Variovorax paradoxus: one gene and its partners. The protein of the gene in region 2 interacts with the protein of the main gene of each other region in a pairwise test. Links are inferred from orthologs where the notes say so. Each region holds a gene or a part of one and is shown on either strand. Other genes may lie near its edges.

Region 1 (5,919 bases), 3.5 Mb from region 2 along the record:
CGCTGCTCGAAGCGGCGGCGTCGGTGCCGTTGGCGCAGCGCGAGCGCTGCCCGCTCTTTCTGCCGTACCTTTCGGGCGAACGCTCGCCGCACAACAACCCGAATGCGCAGGGCGTGCTGTTCGGGCTGACGCATGCGCACGGGCCGGCCGAGATCGCCTATGCCGTGGTCGAGGGTGTGAGCTTCGGCCTGCGAGACGGCTTTGACACCCTGCGGCTGCCGGCCGACATGCCGCTGCGCGAAGTGGCGCTGGTGGGTGGCGGCGCGCGCAGCGTGTGGTGGGGACAGTTGCTGGCTGACATCTTCGGCGTGACGCTCACGCTCTATGCGGGCAGCGAGACGGGCGGGGCGCTGGGCGCGGCGCGGCTGGCGTGGCTGGCCGATGGGGGGGATGTCGCCGAAGTGTGCACGTTGCCGCCAGTGAAGCAGCAGCTGATGCCGTCGACGGAAGCCGCTGCTTCGCATCAGGCGCGGCACACGCGATTCCAGGCGCTCTACACGGCGTTGCGAGACCAGTTCCACTAACCAAGCGCCCATAAAAAAACCCGTCGCAAGACGGGTTTTTTGTTTCGCGAAACACCGCGGAACCGGCTCTGCCGGGCCGCAGGTGTTGCCCCCGGTAGGGGGTAGGCGTAGCGGACACGAAGTGCCGCGCAGCCTGGGGGCGAGCGAAATTACATGCCCATGCCGCCCATGCCGCCCATGCCACCCATGTCGGGCATGCCGCCGCCGGCAGGAGCGTCGTCCTTCGGAGCGTCAGCCACCATGGCTTCGGTCGTCAGCAGCAGCGAGGACACCGAAGCGGCGTTCTGCAGTGCGGTGCGGGTGACCTTCGTCGGGTCCAGGATGCCCAGCTCGAGCATGTCGCCGTACGTGTCGTTGGCGGCATTGAAGCCGTAGTTGCCCTTGCCGGCCAGAACCGCGTTCACCACCACCGAGGCTTCGCCGCCGGCGTTGTTCACGATTTCGCGCAGGGGAGCTTCGATGGCCTTCAGCACCAGCTTGATGCCGGCGTCCTGGTCGGCGTTGTCGCCCTTGACGCGGTCGCCCACGGCTTGCTTGGCACGCAGCAGAGCCACGCCGCCGCCAGCCACGACGCCTTCTTCCACCGCAGCACGGGTAGCGTGCAGGGCGTCTTCGACGCGAGCCTTCTTTTCCTTCATTTCGACTTCGGTGGCGGCGCCAACCTTGATCACGGCAACACCGCCGGCCAGCTTGGCCACGCGCTCTTGCAGCTTTTCACGGTCGTAGTCGCTCGTGGCTTCTTCGATCTGCACGCGCACTTGCTTCACGCGGGCTTCGATGTCGGCAGCAGCGCCGGCGCCGTCGATGATGATGGTGTTTTCCTTGCCCACTTCGATGCGCTTGGCCTGGCCCAGGTCGGCCAGCGTCACCTTCTCGAGCGTCAGGCCCACTTCTTCAGCGATGACCTTGCCGCCCGTCAGGATGGCGATGTCTTCCAGCATGGCCTTGCGACGGTCGCCGAAGCCAGGAGCCTTGACGGCCACGACCTTCAGGATGCCGCGGATCGTGTTCACGACCAGCGTAGCCAGGGCTTCGCCCTCGACTTCTTCGGCAATGATCAGCAGGGGACGGCCAGCCTTGGCGACTTGTTCCAGCGTGGGGAGCAGGTCACGGATGTTGCTGATCTTCTTGTCGAACAGCAGCACGAAGGGGTTGTCGAGCAGCGCCGATTGCTTCTCGGGGTTGTTGATGAAGTAGGGCGACAGGTAGCCGCGGTCGAATTGCATGCCTTCGACGACGTCCAGTTCGCTTTCCAGCGACTTGCCGTCTTCGACAGTGATCACGCCTTCCTTGCCGACCTTGTCCATCGCGTCGGCGATGAGCTTGCCGATGGTTTCGTCGCTGTTGGCCGAGATCGAGCCGACTTGAGCGATTTCCTTCGACGTGGTGGTGGGCTTCGAAGCCTTCTTCAGCTCTTCGACCAGGGCCGTCACGGCCTTGTCGATGCCGCGCTTCAGGTCCATCGGGTTGATGCCTGCGGCCACGTACTTGAAGCCTTCGCGAACGATGGCTTGAGCCAGCACGGTAGCGGTCGTGGTGCCGTCACCAGCGTTGTCGCTGGTCTTGGAGGCCACTTCCTTCACGAGCTGGGCGCCCATGTTCTGCAGCTTGTCCTTGAGTTCGATTTCCTTGGCGACCGACACACCGTCCTTGGTGACGGTGGGGGCGCCGAACGAGCGCTCGAGCACCACGTTGCGACCCTTGGGGCCCAGGGTGACCTTGACTGCGTTGGCCAGGATGTTCACGCCTTCGACCATGCGTGCGCGGGCTTCACCGCCGAAGACTACGTCTTTTGCTGCCATGTTTTATTACTCCGAATGGGATGTTTGAATTACTTCTCGACGACCGCGAACAGGTCGTCTTCCTTCATGACCAGCAGTTCGTCGCCGCCGACCTTGACGGTCTGGCCGCTGTACTTGCCGAACAGGACGCGGTCGCCGACCTTGACGGTCAGAGCAGCCAGTTCGCCCTTGTCGTTGCGCTTGCCCGGGCCCACGGCCAGGACTTCGCCCTGATCGGGCTTTTCAGCGGCTGCGTCGGGGATGACGATGCCGGAGGCAGTCTTGGTTTCGCTGTCAACACGCTTGACGATCACGCGATCGGCCAAAGGACGAAGTTTCATTGCATCTCCTGGATGTATGGATAAGAAACGGGTTTGTGGTCGGGTGCCGGACCGGAGGCCGGCAGCCCATCGACTGGAAGCGAGGGCTGTTAGCACTCGTCAGCAGCGAGTGCTAATCATAAGGGCAATCGATGACGTTTCAAGGTCTGGGTCGGCAAGGGCGGCTTGGATGGCATCCTGCAAAAGCATACAATTGAGAACCATTCTTATTAGTGACCTTGCGCGGCACCAGCGGCTGCGCGGAAATTCCATCCATGCCGGCCGGCGAGTTCGCGTTACCCCAGCACGAGGTGCAAACGCTCTACAGCAACCATCACGGATGGCTGCACGCCTGGCTGCGCAAGAAATTGGGCTGCTCGCACAACGCCGCCGACCTGGCGCACGACACCTTCGTGCGGCTGCTGAGCAAGACGGAGCCCGTCGCCGCGGCTGAACCGCGCGCCTACCTGGCGACCATCGCACACGGGCTGGTGGTCGATTTCCACCGGCGCCGGGCGCTGGAGCGCGCCTACCTCGACACCCTGGCCGCGTTGCCCGAACCCCAGTTGCCGTCGCTCGAGGCACGGGCCATCGTGCTCGAAGCCCTGGTGGCCATCGACACCATGCTCGACGGCATGAAGCCGCCGGTGCGCCAGGCTTTCATGCTTTCGCAGCTCGACGGCCTGACCTACGCCGAAATTGCTGCCCGCCTGGGCGTGTCGGTGCGCACGGTCAACAACTACATGCTCAAGGCGCTCGAGCATTGCTACCTGCTCGCGCCCTGATGATGAAGTCCGGCATCGAACTGGCGCCCGACGACATCGGCACGCCCTCGCGCAGCGAATCCGAGGTCCGCAAGGAGGCCATCGCCTGGTATGCCCGGCTGTGCTCCGGCGATGCCAGCGAGGCCGACCGCGAGAACTGGCGCCGCTGGCATCGCGCCCACCCTGACCATCAGCGCGCGTGGCAGCGTTTCGAAGCCATGCAGGCAACGCTCAAGCGCGTGCCGGCGCACATGGCGGCTTCCACGCTGCGGGCCGCGCATGCCGACCGGCGCCGGGTGCTGCGCGGCATTGCCGTGCTGGCGGGCGGCGGCTCGCTGGCCTACCTGTCGTGGCAGGCGACCGGCACCGACGGCGGCTGGCGCGCCTGGCTGGCCGACTACCGCACCGGCACCGGCGAGCAGCGTTCCGTCACGCTGGCCGATGGCTCTTTGCTGATGCTGAACACCCGCACGTCGGTGGATGTGTCCATCGACGCCACGCACAGGCTCATCAGCCTGCGCGAAGGCGAGATCCTGGCCGAGACGGCAAAGCACCGCCGCGTGCCGGGCGCGGCGCGCACCGACAGCCGTCCCTTCCTGGTGGCGACGCCGCACGGCCGCATCCTTGCGTTGGGCACGCGCTTCACGGTGCGCACCGACGGCGCGCGCACGGTGGTGAGCGTGCTCGAGGACGCGGTCGAGGTCCGTGCCTCGCGCGCGCCGGGCCATGTGGTGCGGCTGGAGGCCGGGCAGCAGGTGGCCTTCACCGGCGTCAGCATCGAGGCGCCGCAGCCGGCCGATCCTGCATTGGCCGAATGGGAGCATGGCAGCCTGGTCGTCAACGACTGGCGGCTGGGCGACGTGGTGGCCGAACTCGCGCGCTACCACCGCGGCCGGCTGGCCTGCGACCCTGCCATCGCGGACATCCGGGTCTCCGGCGCCTTCCCGGTCATGGACACCGACAAGGCGCTGGCGGTCATCGTCCGCGCGTTTCCGGTGCGCGTGACCGGCCTCACACGCTATTGGGTGACGCTCGTACCCGCCTGATTCCGCCGCGGTCTTGCGCCTCGCGCACTTTTTCGTTCGGCGCCTTTCATCTTTTTCGATTTCGTTCGGCCTACCCATTGAGAGCCATGAATCCGCAATCAATGCCGAAGGAATTTCGAAGAATGCACGCGCACCCCTCATCACCTCATCCCGTCCGCAAGGCGCTGCTGTGCCTGTTCGCCGCGACGATGGCCCTGCCGATCGCGGCCGTGGCCGCGGACCCCGCCGAAAGCGCCCGCGCGCAGAACCAGGCCGCCCGCACGTACCGCATCGACGCCGGCCCGCTGGCTTCGGTGCTCGGGCGCTTTGCCGCGGCGTCGGGCGTGGCGCTGTCCTTCGACCCCGCGAGCACGCGGACGCTGAACTCCGGCGGCCTGCAGGGCAGCTACACCGTGCGCGCCGGCTTCGCCGCGTTGCTCTCGGGCACCGGCCTCGAAGCGGTGGAGGGCGGGGCGGGCGAATTCACGCTGCGCAAGAGCGCCGCGGCGCCCGAGGCTTCGGCGGGCGAGCCGGGCGATGCCGACGGCACGCTGCCGGCGGTGCGCGTGGTGGCCCGCGCCGCGCCGGCACCCGCCGACGCCGACGACCGCTACCAGCCCACGCCCGACGCCTCCACCCTGCGCACCACCGCGCCGGTGCTGGAGATTCCGCAGGTGGTGAACGTGGTGCCCGCGCAGGTCATCCGCGACCAGCGCCCGCGCAACATCGACGACGCGCTCACCAACGTCAGCGGCATCAACCAGGGCAACACCCTGGCCAGCACGCAGGACACCATCATGAAGCGCGGCTTCGGCGGCAACCGCGACGGCTCCATCATGCACAACGGCATGCCGCTGGTGCAGGGCCGCGGCATGAACGCGGCGGCCGAGAGCGTCGAGGTGCTCAAGGGCCCGTCGTCGCAGCTCTACGGCCTGATGGACCCGGGCGGCGTGATCAACGTGGTGAGCAAGAAGCCGCAGCTGCGCCAGCGCACGAGCCTGTCTCTGCTGGGCTCGGGCTACGCGGGCGGGCGCGACGGCACCGGCGCCACGCTGGACACCACCGGCCCCATCGGCGAGAACGGGCTGGCCTACCGGCTGATCGTCGACCACGTGGACGAAGACTACTGGCGCAATTTCGGCAAGCACCGCGAGACGCTGGTGGCGCCGTCGCTGGCCTGGTACGGCGACGACACGCAGGCCGTGCTCTGGTACGAATACCGCAAGTACGTCACGCCCTTCGACCGCGGCACCGCGCTCGACCCGCGCACCCAGCGCCCGCTGGCGCTGCCCAAGACGCAGCGCCTGGACGAGCCCTTCAACGAGATGAGCGGCGAGACGCACCTGGGCCAGCTCTCGGTCGACCACCAGTTCGGCGGCGGCTGGGCCGGCCACCTGAACCTCAGCTACAACCGGGAAACCTACGACGCCAACCAGCTGCGGGTGAACGGCATCAACACCACGCGCGGCACGCTCACGCGCAGCAACGACGCGACCCACGGCGCG
Region 2 (5,969 bases):
CGCGGTTCCTTGCCGAAGAAGGCCTTCACCTTTTCCTGCACCTTGGGCATGCGGGTCATGCCGCCGACCAGGATCACGTCGTTGATGTCCGACACGCTGATGCCGGCGTCCTTGATGGCCAGGCGGCAGGGCGCGATGGTGCGCTCGACCAGCTCGTCGACCAGGCTCTCGAGCTTGGCGCGGGTGAGCTTGATGTTCAGGTGCTTCGGACCCGATGCGTCGGCCGTGATGTAGGGCAGGTTGATGTCGGTCTGCGCGCTGTTCGACAGCTCGATCTTTGCCTTTTCAGCGGCTTCCTTCAGGCGCTGCAGCGCGAGCACGTCCTTGCTCAGGTCGACGCCCTGGTCCTTCTTGAACTCGGCAATGATGTAGTCGATGATGCGCTGGTCGAAGTCTTCGCCGCCCAGGAAGGTGTCGCCGTTGGTCGACAGCACTTCGAACTGCTTTTCGCCGTCCACGTCGGCGATCTCGATGATCGACACGTCGAAGGTACCGCCACCCAGGTCATACACGGCGATCTTGCGGTCGGCCTTGTCCTGCTTGTCCAGGCCGAAGGCCAGCGCAGCAGCGGTGGGTTCGTTGATGATGCGCTTGACGTCCAGGCCCGCGATGCGGCCGGCGTCCTTGGTGGCCTGGCGCTGGGCGTCGTTGAAGTAGGCCGGCACCGTGATCACGGCTTCGGTCACGGTTTCGCCGAGGTAGTCTTCGGCGGTCTTCTTCATCTTGCGCAGGATGTCGGCGCTGACCTGTTGCGGGGCCATCTTCTTGCCGCGCACTTCCACCCATGCGTCGCCGTTGTCGGCCTTGGCAATGGTGTAGGGCATCAGGTCGATGTCCTTCTGGACTTCCTTTTCCTCGAACTTGCGGCCGATCAGGCGCTTGATCGCGTACAGCGTGTTCTTGGGGTTCGTGACGGCCTGGCGCTTGGCCGAGGCACCGACGAGCACTTCACCGTCTTCCTGGTACGCGACGATCGACGGCGTGGTGCGCGCACCTTCCGAGTTCTCGATCACACGCGTGGTGTTGCCTTCCATGATCGACACGCACGAGTTGGTGGTGCCGAGGTCGATGCCGATGATCTTTGCCATGTTCTTTACTCCTGAAAGCCTGAAAAATATGTTGTTATGAACTTGTGGATAACCCGTCGCGATTCAAGGTATGAAGCGTGGATTTCCTGTGGGAATCTTGTGTGCCGATGGATGCCGCTGGCGGCTTACTTCGGCGCGCTGACCGTGACCAGCGCCGGGCGCAGCACGCGCTCGTTGATGGTGTAGCCCTTTTGCAGCACGCTCACCACGGTGTTCGGCTCCTGGTCGGCGGGCACCACCGAGATGGCCTGGTGCTGGTGCGGGTCGAACTTGGCGCCGGGGGCGGGAGCCACTTCGATCACCTTGTTGCGTTCGAGCGCGCTCTTGAGCTGGCGCAGCGTGGCTTCGGCGCCTTCGCGAATCTGCTCGGGGGTCGCGTCCTTGATGGCCAGGCCGGCTTCGAGGCTGTCGGTCACCGGCAGCAGGCTCTCGGCAAAGGCTTCGACAGCGAACTTGCGGGCCTTGGTGATCTCTTCGTCGGCGCGGCGGCGGGCGTTCTGCACATCGGCCTGGGCGCGCAGGTACTGGTCGGCCAGTTCGGTGTTCTTGGTCTGCAGGGCAGCCAGTTCGCCTTGGGCCTGTGCCAGTGCGGCGAGGGCGTCGGCTTCGTTGGCGGCTTGCGCGGCCTCCAGTTCTTCGGGGCTTGGCTCGCCTTGCAGCATTTGAGAATTCTGTGCGGATTGTTGCGGGTCAGACATTTTTCAAAGAACCGGCGTGAGCCGGAAAACAAACGATAGCCAGCCACTTGGGGCTGGGCAAAGGCATTTCAAGCGAAAAAATGAGGCAAAAAGCGCCTTGCGGGCATGAAAAAGGCCCGAAAACGGGCCTTGGGGCCGTCGGCGCCGACGCTCAGTGGGCGTCCAGCAGCTCGACGTCGAACTTGAGCGTGGCGTTCGGGGGGATCACGCCGCCGGCGCCGCGGGCGCCATAGCCCAGCGATGCGGGGATGATCAGCGTGCGCTTGCCGCCGATCTTCATGCCGGCCACGCCTTCGTCCCAGCCCTTGATGACCTGGCCTGCGCCCAGCGAGAACGCGAACGGGTCGTTGCGGTCGCGGCTCGAGTCGAACTTGGCGCCCTGCGTGCCGTCGTTGTAGAGCCAGCCGGTGTAGTGCACGTGCACGTGCTGGCCTGCCTTGGCTTCGGCGCCGGTGCCGACTTCGGTGTCTTCGTATTGCAGGCCGGAGGGGGTGGTTGGCATGGGAAACGCTCCTTGCGTCGATGTGAGAAGAATGAATCGAAGGCGCGGAGTTTACCGAGGCCGGATGCCCCCGGCCTGTCGTCTGTCAGCCGTGGCTGGTGTCGTCGTCGGGCCGCGCGGGTGTGGGAACGGGCGCCGCGGCCGGGGTCTGCGCTGCGGGCACTGGGGCGCCAGTAGCGGGTGTCGGTGCAGGTGCCGAGGCGGCCGGGGCAACCGGCGCCGCCGCCTTCTTGATCTGCCCCAGCTGCCACTTGCCGGCAAAGGCCTGCAGGTCGGACAGCCGCTTGAGCAGGTCCTGGCCGCTGAGCGTGAGGCTGTAGCCGTCGCTGCCGTGGCCGACGATGCCGGCCTCGCGCAGTTCCTTGATGCGGGTGTTGAGCGTGTTGGGAGTGATGCCGCCCACGCTGTCCTGCAGCAGCCTGAAGGTTTGGGCATGACCGTCGCGCAGCGCCCAGAGCACGCGCAGTGCATAGCGGGCTTCGAGCAGGGCGAGCAGCTGGCTGACGGCTGCGTTTTCCTTGGTACTCATCGACATCATCTCCTCGAAGCTGGGCGGGCCGCCGACCTGTGGGCAGGGGCGAGGGCGCGCGTTCTTTTGTGTGTGGTTATGAACCGTCTCGTTGGCGGACGACTATAGCGCAAAGGATCGTGATGCTACTAGTTTTATAGCTATGCAGGCATGCGGCATGCGGGTTGTGAGACAAAGCCTCACAAATTGGAATAGTTGGCCATGGCTTCACCCAGCCGGATCGCGCGCCCTGGCGACCAGTCCGGGTTGAACGCCAACGCAGGCGCCGGGAACAGCATGACGACCGTCGAGCCGAGCAAGAAACGGCCCATCTCGTCGCCCTTGCGGATGTCGATCTGCTGGTCGTTGTAGCTCCACTCGCGCAGTTCGCCCACGCGCGGCGGATTGACCACCCCGTGCCACACCGTGGCCATGCTGCCGACGATGGTGGCGCCCACCAGCACCAGCACGAAAGGCCCGCGCGCCGACTCGAACACGCACACCACGCGCTCGTTGCGCGCGAAGAGGCCGGGCACGCCGCGCGCCGTGGTCGGGTTCACCGAGAACAGGTCGCCCGGCACGTGGATCATGCGCACAAGCCGCCCGTCGCAGGGCATGTGGATGCGGTGGTAGTCCTTCGGGCTCAGGTAGAGCGTGGCGAAGCTGCCGTGCGCGAACTTGGCGGCCAGCGTGGCGTCGCCGCCGACCAGCGCGGTGGTCGTGTAGTCATGGCCCTTGGCCTGGAAGATCTGGTCGCCCCGGATCGGGCCGAACTGGCTGATCGCGCCGTCCACCGGGCAGATCAGGTCGGCCTGCGCGAGCGGGCGCACGCCGGGCTTGAGTTCGCGCGTGAAGAACTGGTTGAAGCTCTTGTAGTAAGTGATGTCCGACTCGAGCGCCTCGCCCATGTTGACGCTGTACTTGGCCACGAAGCGCCGGATGATCCACGTCGTGACCGCCCCCCGCTCCTTGCCCGCGACCCAGCCGGCGAAATTGGTCAGGGCCTGCTTGGGGAACAGGTATTGGGGCAGTACGGCGGAGCGGTCGGACACGTGGTGGGGGCCTGGAATGCGAATTGGAGGGGCATTCTATAAAGGGCTTCCCACGCGGGGCGTAGGAAGCTTCCCTCGGTTCGGCCGGGGTGCTAGTCGGCCTTGATGCCCGCGGCCTTGATCACCTGCGCCCACTTTTCGACCTCGGCCTTCTGGAAGGCCGCGATCTGCGTCGTCGTCATGTCGGTCGGCTCCATGCCGAAGCCCTTGAGCTTGTCCTGCATCTCGGGCGTCGCCAGGATCTTGCGGATTTCGGTGTGCAGCCGGTCGATCACCGGCGCCGGCGTGCCGGCCGGCACGAAGATCGCCTGCCACGACACCACTTCGAAGTCCTTCAGGCCCGGCAGGCCCGATTCGGCGATGGTCGGCACGTCGGGCAGCGAGGCCAGCCGCTTGGCCGACGTCACCGCAATGGCGCGCAGCTTGCCGCTCTGGATGTGCGGACCGGCCACCACCGTGGTGTCGAACATCATGTCGACCTGTCCGCCGATCGCGTCCTGGATCGCCGGGCCGCTGCCCTTGTACGGAATGTGCGTGAACTTCACGCCCGACTTGTAGGCCAGCAGTTCCAGCGCCAGGTGCTGCGACGTGCCCGTGCCCGCCGAGGCCGACGACAGCCCGCCCGACTTGGCCTTGCTCGCATCGAGGATGTCCTTCAGCGTCTTGTACGGGCTGTTCTGGCTCACCACCAGCACCACCGGATTGGTGCCGATCAGCGTCACCGGCGCGAAGGACTTGATCGGGTCGTAGCCGATCTTGGGATACAGGCTCACGTTGATGGCATGCGAGCTGATGGTGCCGCCCACCAGCGTGAAGCCATCGGGCGCGGCGCGCGCGCCGACCTCCGAGCCCACGCTGCCGCCGGCGCCGCCCTTGTTGTCGATGATCACGCTCGTGCCCAGCACCGGGCCGAGCTTCTGTGCGATCAGCCGGCCCAGCACGTCGGTCGTGCCGCCCGCGGGGAAGGGCACGAGGTAGGTGATGGCCTTGCCCGTCGGCCAGTTGTTGCTGCTCTGCGCGAAGGCCGGCAGGCCCGCGGCCAGCGAAGAGGCGAGCGCGGTGCGAATGAGTGTGCGGCGGTGCATGAGGGTGTCTCCTTGCCGTGCGCGCTCAGGGCTTGATGTCCAGCTTGGTGATCAGCGCCTTGAAGTAGGCGTTGTCCTTGGCCAGCGTTTCCTTGAAGGCGGCGCCGTCGGTGTAGACGTAGCCCAGGTTCTGCTTGTCCATCACCTCGCGCAGCAGCGGTTCCTTCGCGGTCTTGGCGGCGATGTCGCGCAGCTTGGCCATCACTTCGGGCGGCGTGTTCTTCGGCGCGCCGAGGCCGCGCCAGGTGCCGATGGAAATGTCGATGCCGCGTTCCTTGGCGGTCGGCACCTTGTCGAAGGCGGCCAGGCGCTTGTCGGCCATCACCATCAGCATCTTGAGCTTGCCGGCCTGCACGTAGGTCGACACCTCGGCCGGGCTCACGGCCACCGCGTCGACGTGGCCGCCGAGCAGCGCCAGCACCGCCGGGCCCGCGCCCTGGAACGGGATGTGGTTGAACTTGGCGCCAGTCTTGTCTTCCAGCGCCGAGGCGGCCAGGTGCCAGATCGAGCCGGTACCCGAGTTGCCCACGCCCATTTCGCCCGGCTTCTTCTTGGCCGCGGCCAGGAACTCTTCGATGGTGTTGTAGGGCGAGTCGGCCTTCACCGTGACGGCCGCCGGGTCGGCGTTGAGCTGTGCGATCGGCTGGAAGTCGTCGTAGTTGAACTTGGCCAGGCCCAGGTGCGGCAGCGTCAGCAGCTCGACCGTGAGCACCGCCAGCTTGTAGCCGTCGGGCCGCGAATGGATCACCTCGTTCCAGCCGATGGCGCCGCCCGCGCCGGGCCGGTTCACGATCACGATGCTTTCCGACATGTGCTTGCGGCTCGCGTCGGCGAAGGCGCGGGCCAGCGCGTCGGTGCCGCCGCCGGGCTGGTAGGGCACGATCAGCTCGACCGTGTGGTTGGGGTAGTCGTTGCCGGCCGCTTGCGCGGCGGGCGCCGCCAGGCCGAATGCGAGGCCGACCGCGCCCGAGAGGGCCGCGAGCTTGCGCAGGAATTTCGTCGTCATCTGTCTTGTCTCCGTTATGGGTCTTGTGGT
Region 3 (5,901 bases), 4.7 Mb from region 2 along the record:
CACGGCCGAAACCGCCGTGGCCTGGGCCGTGGCGCTGCAGAACCAGTCGCGCCCCACGGCGCTGCTGCTGAGCCGCCAGAACATCGCCTACGCACCGAAGAGCGAGCTGGGCGACATCAGCCGCGGCGCCTACGTGCTCGCTGAGCCGGAAGTCGTCGGTCTCAAGAGCAAGAAGACGGCCGCCGTCATCATCGCCACCGGTTCCGAAGTGCCGCTCGCACTGGCCGCGCAGAAGCTGCTGGCCGAAAAGAAGATCGCCGTGCGCGTGGTGTCGATGCCCTCGACCACCACCTTCGACCGCCAGGACCTCGCCTACAAGAAGGCCGTGCTGCCCAAGAAGCTGCCGCGCATCGCCGTCGAAATGGGCTGCACCGGCGGCTGGTGGAAGTACGGCTGCGCCGCCGTCGTCGGCATCGACACGTACGGCGAGTCGGCGCCCGCGCCGCAGCTGTTCAAGCACTTCGGATTCACGGCGGAGAACGTTGCCGCCACCGTGGAAGCCGCACTGCGCGACTGATCGCGCCGGTTCACGACAAACAAGTTTTTCAACCTTAGGAGCAAGTCAGATGGCTATCAAACTCGGTATCAACGGCTTCGGCCGCATCGGTCGCAACGTGCTGCGCGCAGCAGTGCAGAACTTCAAGAACGACATCGAAATCGTTGCCATCAACGACTTGCTCGAGCCGGAATACCTGGCCTACATGCTCCAGTACGACTCGGTGCATGGCCGCTTCAAGGGTGAAGTGACGGTCGAAGGCAACACGCTGATCGTGAACGGCAAGAAGATCCGCCTGACGCAGGAGCGCGACCCGTCGCAGCTCAAGTGGAACGAAGTCGGCGCCGACATCGTGCTCGAATCGACCGGTCTCTTCCTCACCAAGGAAACGGCGCAGAAGCACATCGACGCGGGCGCCAAGAAGGTGATCCTGTCGGCACCGTCGAAGGACGACACCCCCATGTTCGTCTATGGCGTGAACGACAAGAAGTACGCCGGCGAAGCCATCATCAGCAACGCCAGCTGCACCACCAACTGCCTGGCCCCGCTGGCCAAGGTGCTGAACGACAAGTGGGGCATCAAGCGCGGCCTGATGACCACCGTGCACGCCGCCACCGCCACGCAGAAGACCGTGGACGGCCCGAGCAACAAGGACTGGCGCGGCGGCCGCGGCATCCTGGAAAACATCATTCCCTCGAGCACCGGCGCCGCCAAGGCCGTGGGCGTGGTGATCCCCGAGCTCAACAAGAAGCTCACCGGCATGAGCTTCCGCGTGCCGACCTCCGACGTGTCGGTGGTCGACCTGACGGTCGAGCTGGTGAAGGAAGCCACGTACAAGGAAATCTGCGCCGAGATGAAGGCACAGAGCGAAGGCGCGCTCAAGGGCGTGCTGGGCTACACCGAAGACAAGGTCGTGGCCACCGACTTCCGCGGCGACCCGCGCACCTCGATCTTCGACGCCGAAGCCGGTATTGCGCTGGACGGCACCTTCGTCAAGCTCGTGAGCTGGTACGACAACGAATGGGGCTACTCGAACAAGTGCCTCGAAATGGTGAAGGTCGTGTCGAAGTAAGGCTTCGACGCTTCAATGAAAAACGCGCCCGAGGGCGCGTTTTTTCATGGTGGCGACAAGTCGGGTATCTGCTCGGATGCATAGCGCGCAAGGAGCCCGCGCAAGCCCTCCGCGTCGTATGAACGAGGGCCTGCCCAGGCCAGCCGTTCTTTCAATTCTTCGTCGCGCCTGGCATACGGCACGAGCATCTGCATTCCTTCCTGCAGGCGGATTCCGCCGCTCGTCAGCCACGCCACGGAGAACATCAGCGAGTCCAGGTGCTTCCCCCAGTGCAGCTGGGCGAGGACCCAGGCCTCCGTGTTGCCGGCCAGTCCGTATTCGAGCGCGGTGTCGTCGAGAGACTGCTTGAACGTTCTCCAGTCCAAGGGATGTTCTCCTTCGCGGAAATTGCCTGGGCCGGGCGCACCGATGGCTCGAGCGATCTGCGCATGGAGCGAGGCAATGAATGCGGGGTCGATCGACACCTTGCCTTGCCGGGCCGATGCGACAACGTCGAGCCACCCTGACCGAATGGCGGCTTCGAGCGCCTCGCCAGATGCACTGATCGGGCCCCAGTTGCCAAACGCCAGCTCGATGCGAGCCAATGCGCGTGCCAAGTCGGGGGCCCGAAGTTCAGCGTCCTCCCAGTTAGTCGCGCGGCAAGCGAAGGCCACGAGCAAGGAAACTCAAACCGGCTCGAGCACGTGAATCAGCTTGCCCGCCGTCAGCTCCTTGGTCTTCTCGCTGTGCGCCTTCATGTGCGGCGCGACCGCGTGGGCCTGCAGGTGGGCCAAGGTTTCCCATTTCTCGATCACGACGAAGGTGTCGGGGCCGAAACTGGCCTTCGACGTGGGGATGCCTTGCGCATCGACCGTCGCGCCGTATTCGATGCAGCCCTCCTCGGCCAGCACGGCCGCGCGGTTGGCGGCGAAGGCTTCGAGCAGCGCGGCGCGCTGGCCCGGCTTGGCGGTGATGACTGCGACGACGTGGATCATTGGGAAAGTCTCCGAGGGTTGATGTGTGAGGGATGACGCACCGGGGTGCGAACGCCGAATCTAAGAGATCCGGCACCGCCGCGCGGGTCCGGTCCGCGACAACACCGCGGCCTTGTCCCTATCATCGTCCGCATGTTCTTCCCGCTGCCCCGCACGGCCACGGCGCCTTTCTGCCCTTCCGAGGTGAAGGGCAGCGTGGCCGTTCCGCAGGAACTGCCCTTTTTCAGGAAGCTGATGCGCTACGCGGGCCCGGGCCTGCTGGTGTCGGTCGGCTACATGGACCCGGGCAACTGGGCGACCGACATCGAGGCCGGCTCGCGCTTCGGCTACGGCCTGCTCTTCGTGGTGCTGCTCGCGAGCCTGGCGGCGATGCTGCTGCAGACGCTGTGCGTGCGGCTGGGGCTCGTGGCGCGGAAAGACCTGGCGCGCGCCTGCCGCGAGCATTACTCGCCGCGCGTCAATCGCTTCCTGTGGCTGGGCGCCGAGCTGGCCATCGTGGCCTGCGACCTGGCGGAGGTGCTGGGCAGCGCGCTCGCGCTGCACCTGCTGTTCGGCGTGTCGATTCCGGTGGGCATCGCCATCACGGCCTTCGACACGCTGCTGGTGCTCGGGCTGCAGGGCGCGGGCTTTCGGCGCGTGGAGGCCATCGTGCTCGGGCTGGTCGGCACCATCGCGGGCTGCTTCGCGGTCGAGCTGATGATGGCGCCGCCCAACTGGTTCGGCGTGGCGATGGGCTTCGCGCCGAGCCTGGAGCGGCTGCACCAGCCGGGCGCGCTGTACCTGGCCATCGGCATCGTCGGCGCCACGGTGATGCCGCACAACCTGTACCTGCATTCGTCCATCGTGCAGACCCGCCTCGTGGCCGACACCGAACCGGCGCGGCGCGAGGCGGTGCGCTTCTGCACGCTCGACGCGGTGGTGTCGCTGTCGCTCGCGCTGCTGGTCAACGCGGCCATCATGGTGCTGGCCGCCAGCGCCTTCCACGCCACCGGCCACCGCGAAGTGGCGGAGATCGACGACGCCTACCGGCTGCTCGAGCCCGTGGTCGGCAGCGCCTTCGCGGCCACGCTGTTCGGCATCGCGCTGCTGGCCTCGGGGCAGAGCTCGACCTTCACCGGCACCATCGCGGGCCAGATCATCATGGAAGGTTTTCTGGACCTGAAGATCCCGTGCTGGCAGCGCCGGCTGATCACGCGCGCACTCGCGCTGGGCCCGGCCTTCCTCGGCGTCTGGTGGTTCGGCGACGGCGGCGTGGGCAAGATGCTGGTGCTCAGCCAGGTGGTGCTGAGCTTCCAGCTGCCGTTCGCGATGTGGCCCTTGATCCGTTTCACCAGCAGCCGCGCCATGATGGGCGGATTTGCCAACGGGCCGGTGCTCAAGTCGCTCGCGTGGGGCCTGTTCAGCGTGATCGGCGCCGCCAACATGTGGCTGGTGGCGTCGGTGCTCAGCGGCGGTTGAGCGAAGGCTCGGCCGCGTCCTTGCCCAGCGCCGCCGCGATGAAGTCGACGAAGGTCCGCACGCGCGCCGACAGCTGGTGGCGCTGCGGATACACGGCGTAGATGTCGGCGTCGGGCGTGCGGTAGTTCGCGAGCACCTGCACCAGCCGGCCGCTGCGCAGATAGCGCGCGATGTCCCATTCGGCGCGTATCAGGATGCCGTGTCCCTCGAGCGCCCAGTTGACCGCGATCTCGCCGTCGTTGGTGCTGAGCGCGCCGCGCGTCTTCACCGCCTCGGTGCGCTGCGCCGCGCCCCGGCCGGTGCTCAGGCGCCACATGCCGTAGGCCTCGTCGCCCTGGCGGATGCCGATGCAGCGGTGATGCGCCAGGTCGTTGGGCACCCTGGGCTGCCCGGCGCGCGCCAGGTAGGCCGGCGAGGCACACAGCAGCCGCCGGTTCGATGCAATGCGCCGCGCGATCACGCGGGCTTCGGGCGGCGCGCCGAATCGGATGCAGACGTCGAACGCGTCGTCGGTCAGCGGCGGCGGATTGACCGACAGCTGCAGCTGCACTTCCACTTGCGGATGCTTGCGCACGAACTTCGAGATGAGCGGCGCCACGTGGCTGCGGCCGAAGCCCAGCGTGGCGTTCACGCGCAGCAGGCCCTGCGCCTCGCCCTTCGCGCCGCCCAGCAGCTGTGCCATGTCGTCGATCTCGCCGAGGATGCGGCGCGCATGGGCCACGTAGAGCTCGCCTTCGGGCGTGAGGCTCATGCGCCGCGTGGTGCGGTTCACCAGCGTCACGCCCAGGCGGGTTTCCATTTGCGAGAGCCGCTTGCTCACGGCCGGCGTGCTGATGCCCAGCTCGCGCGCCGCGGCGCTCAGGCTGCCGCAGGCCGCCAGCGCGGAGAAGAAGCCGAGGTCGGCGGGCTGGACAGGGGAGGTCATGGCGGCTGCCTCACTGTTGAATTGAAGTTAATGATGGATTCACTTTGGGCGTGAATTGTTAGCCGTGCCGGATCCTACAGTGGGCTCTTTCCAAGAGCACACGAGGACATCGATGACCAGCTACAGCATTGCCACCATTCCCGGAGACGGCATCGGCAAGGAAGTGATCCCGGCGGGGCGCCGGGTGATGGAAGCGCTGGCCGAGGCCTCCGGCGGCGCGCTGCAATTCAGCTTCGAGGACTTCGGCTGGGGCGGCGACTGGTATCGCGCGCACGGCGAGATGATGCCGGCCGACGGCCTGGATACCCTGCGCAAGAAGGACGCCATTCTTTTCGGCTCCGCGGGCGATCCGCACATTCCCGATCACGTCACGCTCTGGGGCCTGCGCCTGAAGATCTGCCAGGGCTTCGACCAGTACGCCAACGTGCGGCCCACGCGCATCCTGCCGGGCATCGACGGCCCGCTCAAGCGCTGCGCGCCGGGCCAGCTCGACTGGGTGATCGTGCGCGAGAACTCCGAGGGCGAATACGCCGGTGTCGGCGGCCGCGTGCACCAGGGCCACCCCATCGAGGCCGCGACCGACGTGAGCATGATGACCCGCGCGGGCGTGGAGCGCATCATGCGTTTCGCCTTCAAGCTGGCGCGCTCGCGGCCGCGCAAGCTGCTCACCGTGGTGACCAAGAGCAACGCGCAGCGCCATGCGATGGTGATGTGGGACGAGATCGCGCTGCAGATTTCCAAAGAGTTCCCCGATGTCACCTGGGACAAGGAACTGGTTGACGCCTGCACCGCGCGCATGGTCAACCGCCCTGCCTCGCTCGACACCATCGTTGCCACCAACCTGCACGCCGACATCCTCAGCGACCTGGCGGCCGCGCTGGCGGGCAGCCTGGGCATCGCGCCCACCGGCAACATCGACCCCGAGCGGCGCTATCCGTCGATGTTCGAGCCCATCCACGGTTCGGCCTTCGACATC

The links.
Region 1: the proteins of grpE (region 2) and groL interact in binary tests that used the Escherichia coli proteins (3 or more experiments, as listed by UniProt). The link is inferred for Variovorax paradoxus from one-to-one orthologs.
Region 3: the proteins of grpE (region 2) and L3V85_RS02975 interact in binary tests that used the Escherichia coli proteins (3 or more experiments, as listed by UniProt). The link is inferred for Variovorax paradoxus from one-to-one orthologs.

Annotation. Positions count from the first base shown.
Region 1 is NZ_CP091716.1:1,833,296-1,839,214, forward strand. Bases 1-2,894 are described here. They hold groL (chaperonin GroEL), read right to left. Parts: upstream 2,327-2,894; coding sequence 674-2,326; downstream 1-673. Other genes in these bases: xylB (xylulokinase), read left to right, coding at 1-524; L3V85_RS08585 (co-chaperone GroES), read right to left, coding at 2,356-2,646. Also shown: L3V85_RS08590 (sigma-70 family RNA polymerase sigma factor), read left to right, coding at 2,901-3,410; L3V85_RS08595 (FecR domain-containing protein), read left to right, coding at 3,410-4,435; L3V85_RS08600 (TonB-dependent siderophore receptor), read left to right, coding at 4,558-5,919.
Region 2 is NZ_CP091716.1:5,302,139-5,308,107, reverse strand. The notes cover bases 1-2,957. They hold grpE (nucleotide exchange factor GrpE), read right to left. Parts: upstream 1,787-2,957; coding sequence 1,214-1,786; downstream 1-1,213. Other genes in these bases: L3V85_RS24555 (winged helix-turn-helix transcriptional regulator), read right to left, coding at 2,374-2,817; L3V85_RS24560 (FKBP-type peptidyl-prolyl cis-trans isomerase), read right to left, coding at 1,938-2,288; dnaK (molecular chaperone DnaK), read right to left, coding at 1-1,088. In the rest of the region: asd (archaetidylserine decarboxylase), read right to left, coding at 2,997-3,848; L3V85_RS24545 (Bug family tripartite tricarboxylate transporter substrate binding protein), read right to left, coding at 3,941-4,933; L3V85_RS24540 (tripartite tricarboxylate transporter substrate binding protein), read right to left, coding at 4,959-5,939. UniProt on the Escherichia coli protein: Participates actively in the response to hyperosmotic and heat shock by preventing the aggregation of stress-denatured proteins, in association with DnaK and GrpE. It is the nucleotide exchange factor for DnaK and may function as a thermosensor.
Region 3 is NZ_CP091716.1:593,631-599,531, forward strand. The notes cover bases 1,962-4,837. They hold L3V85_RS02975 (Nramp family divalent metal transporter), read left to right. Parts: upstream 1,962-2,674; coding sequence 2,675-4,000; downstream 4,001-4,837. Other genes in these bases: L3V85_RS02965 (hypothetical protein), read right to left, coding at 1,962-2,164; L3V85_RS02970 (putative quinol monooxygenase), read right to left, coding at 2,234-2,542; L3V85_RS02980 (LysR family transcriptional regulator), read right to left, coding at 3,987-4,837. Outside these bases: L3V85_RS02955 (transketolase family protein), read left to right, coding at 1-517; gap (type I glyceraldehyde-3-phosphate dehydrogenase), read left to right, coding at 567-1,568; more of L3V85_RS02965, read right to left, coding at 1,613-1,961; more of L3V85_RS02980, read right to left, coding at 4,838-4,925; L3V85_RS02985 (tartrate dehydrogenase), read left to right, coding at 5,038-5,901. UniProt on the Escherichia coli protein: H(+)-stimulated, divalent metal cation uptake system. Involved in manganese and iron uptake. Can also transport cadmium, cobalt, zinc and to a lesser extent nickel and copper. Involved in response to reactive oxygen.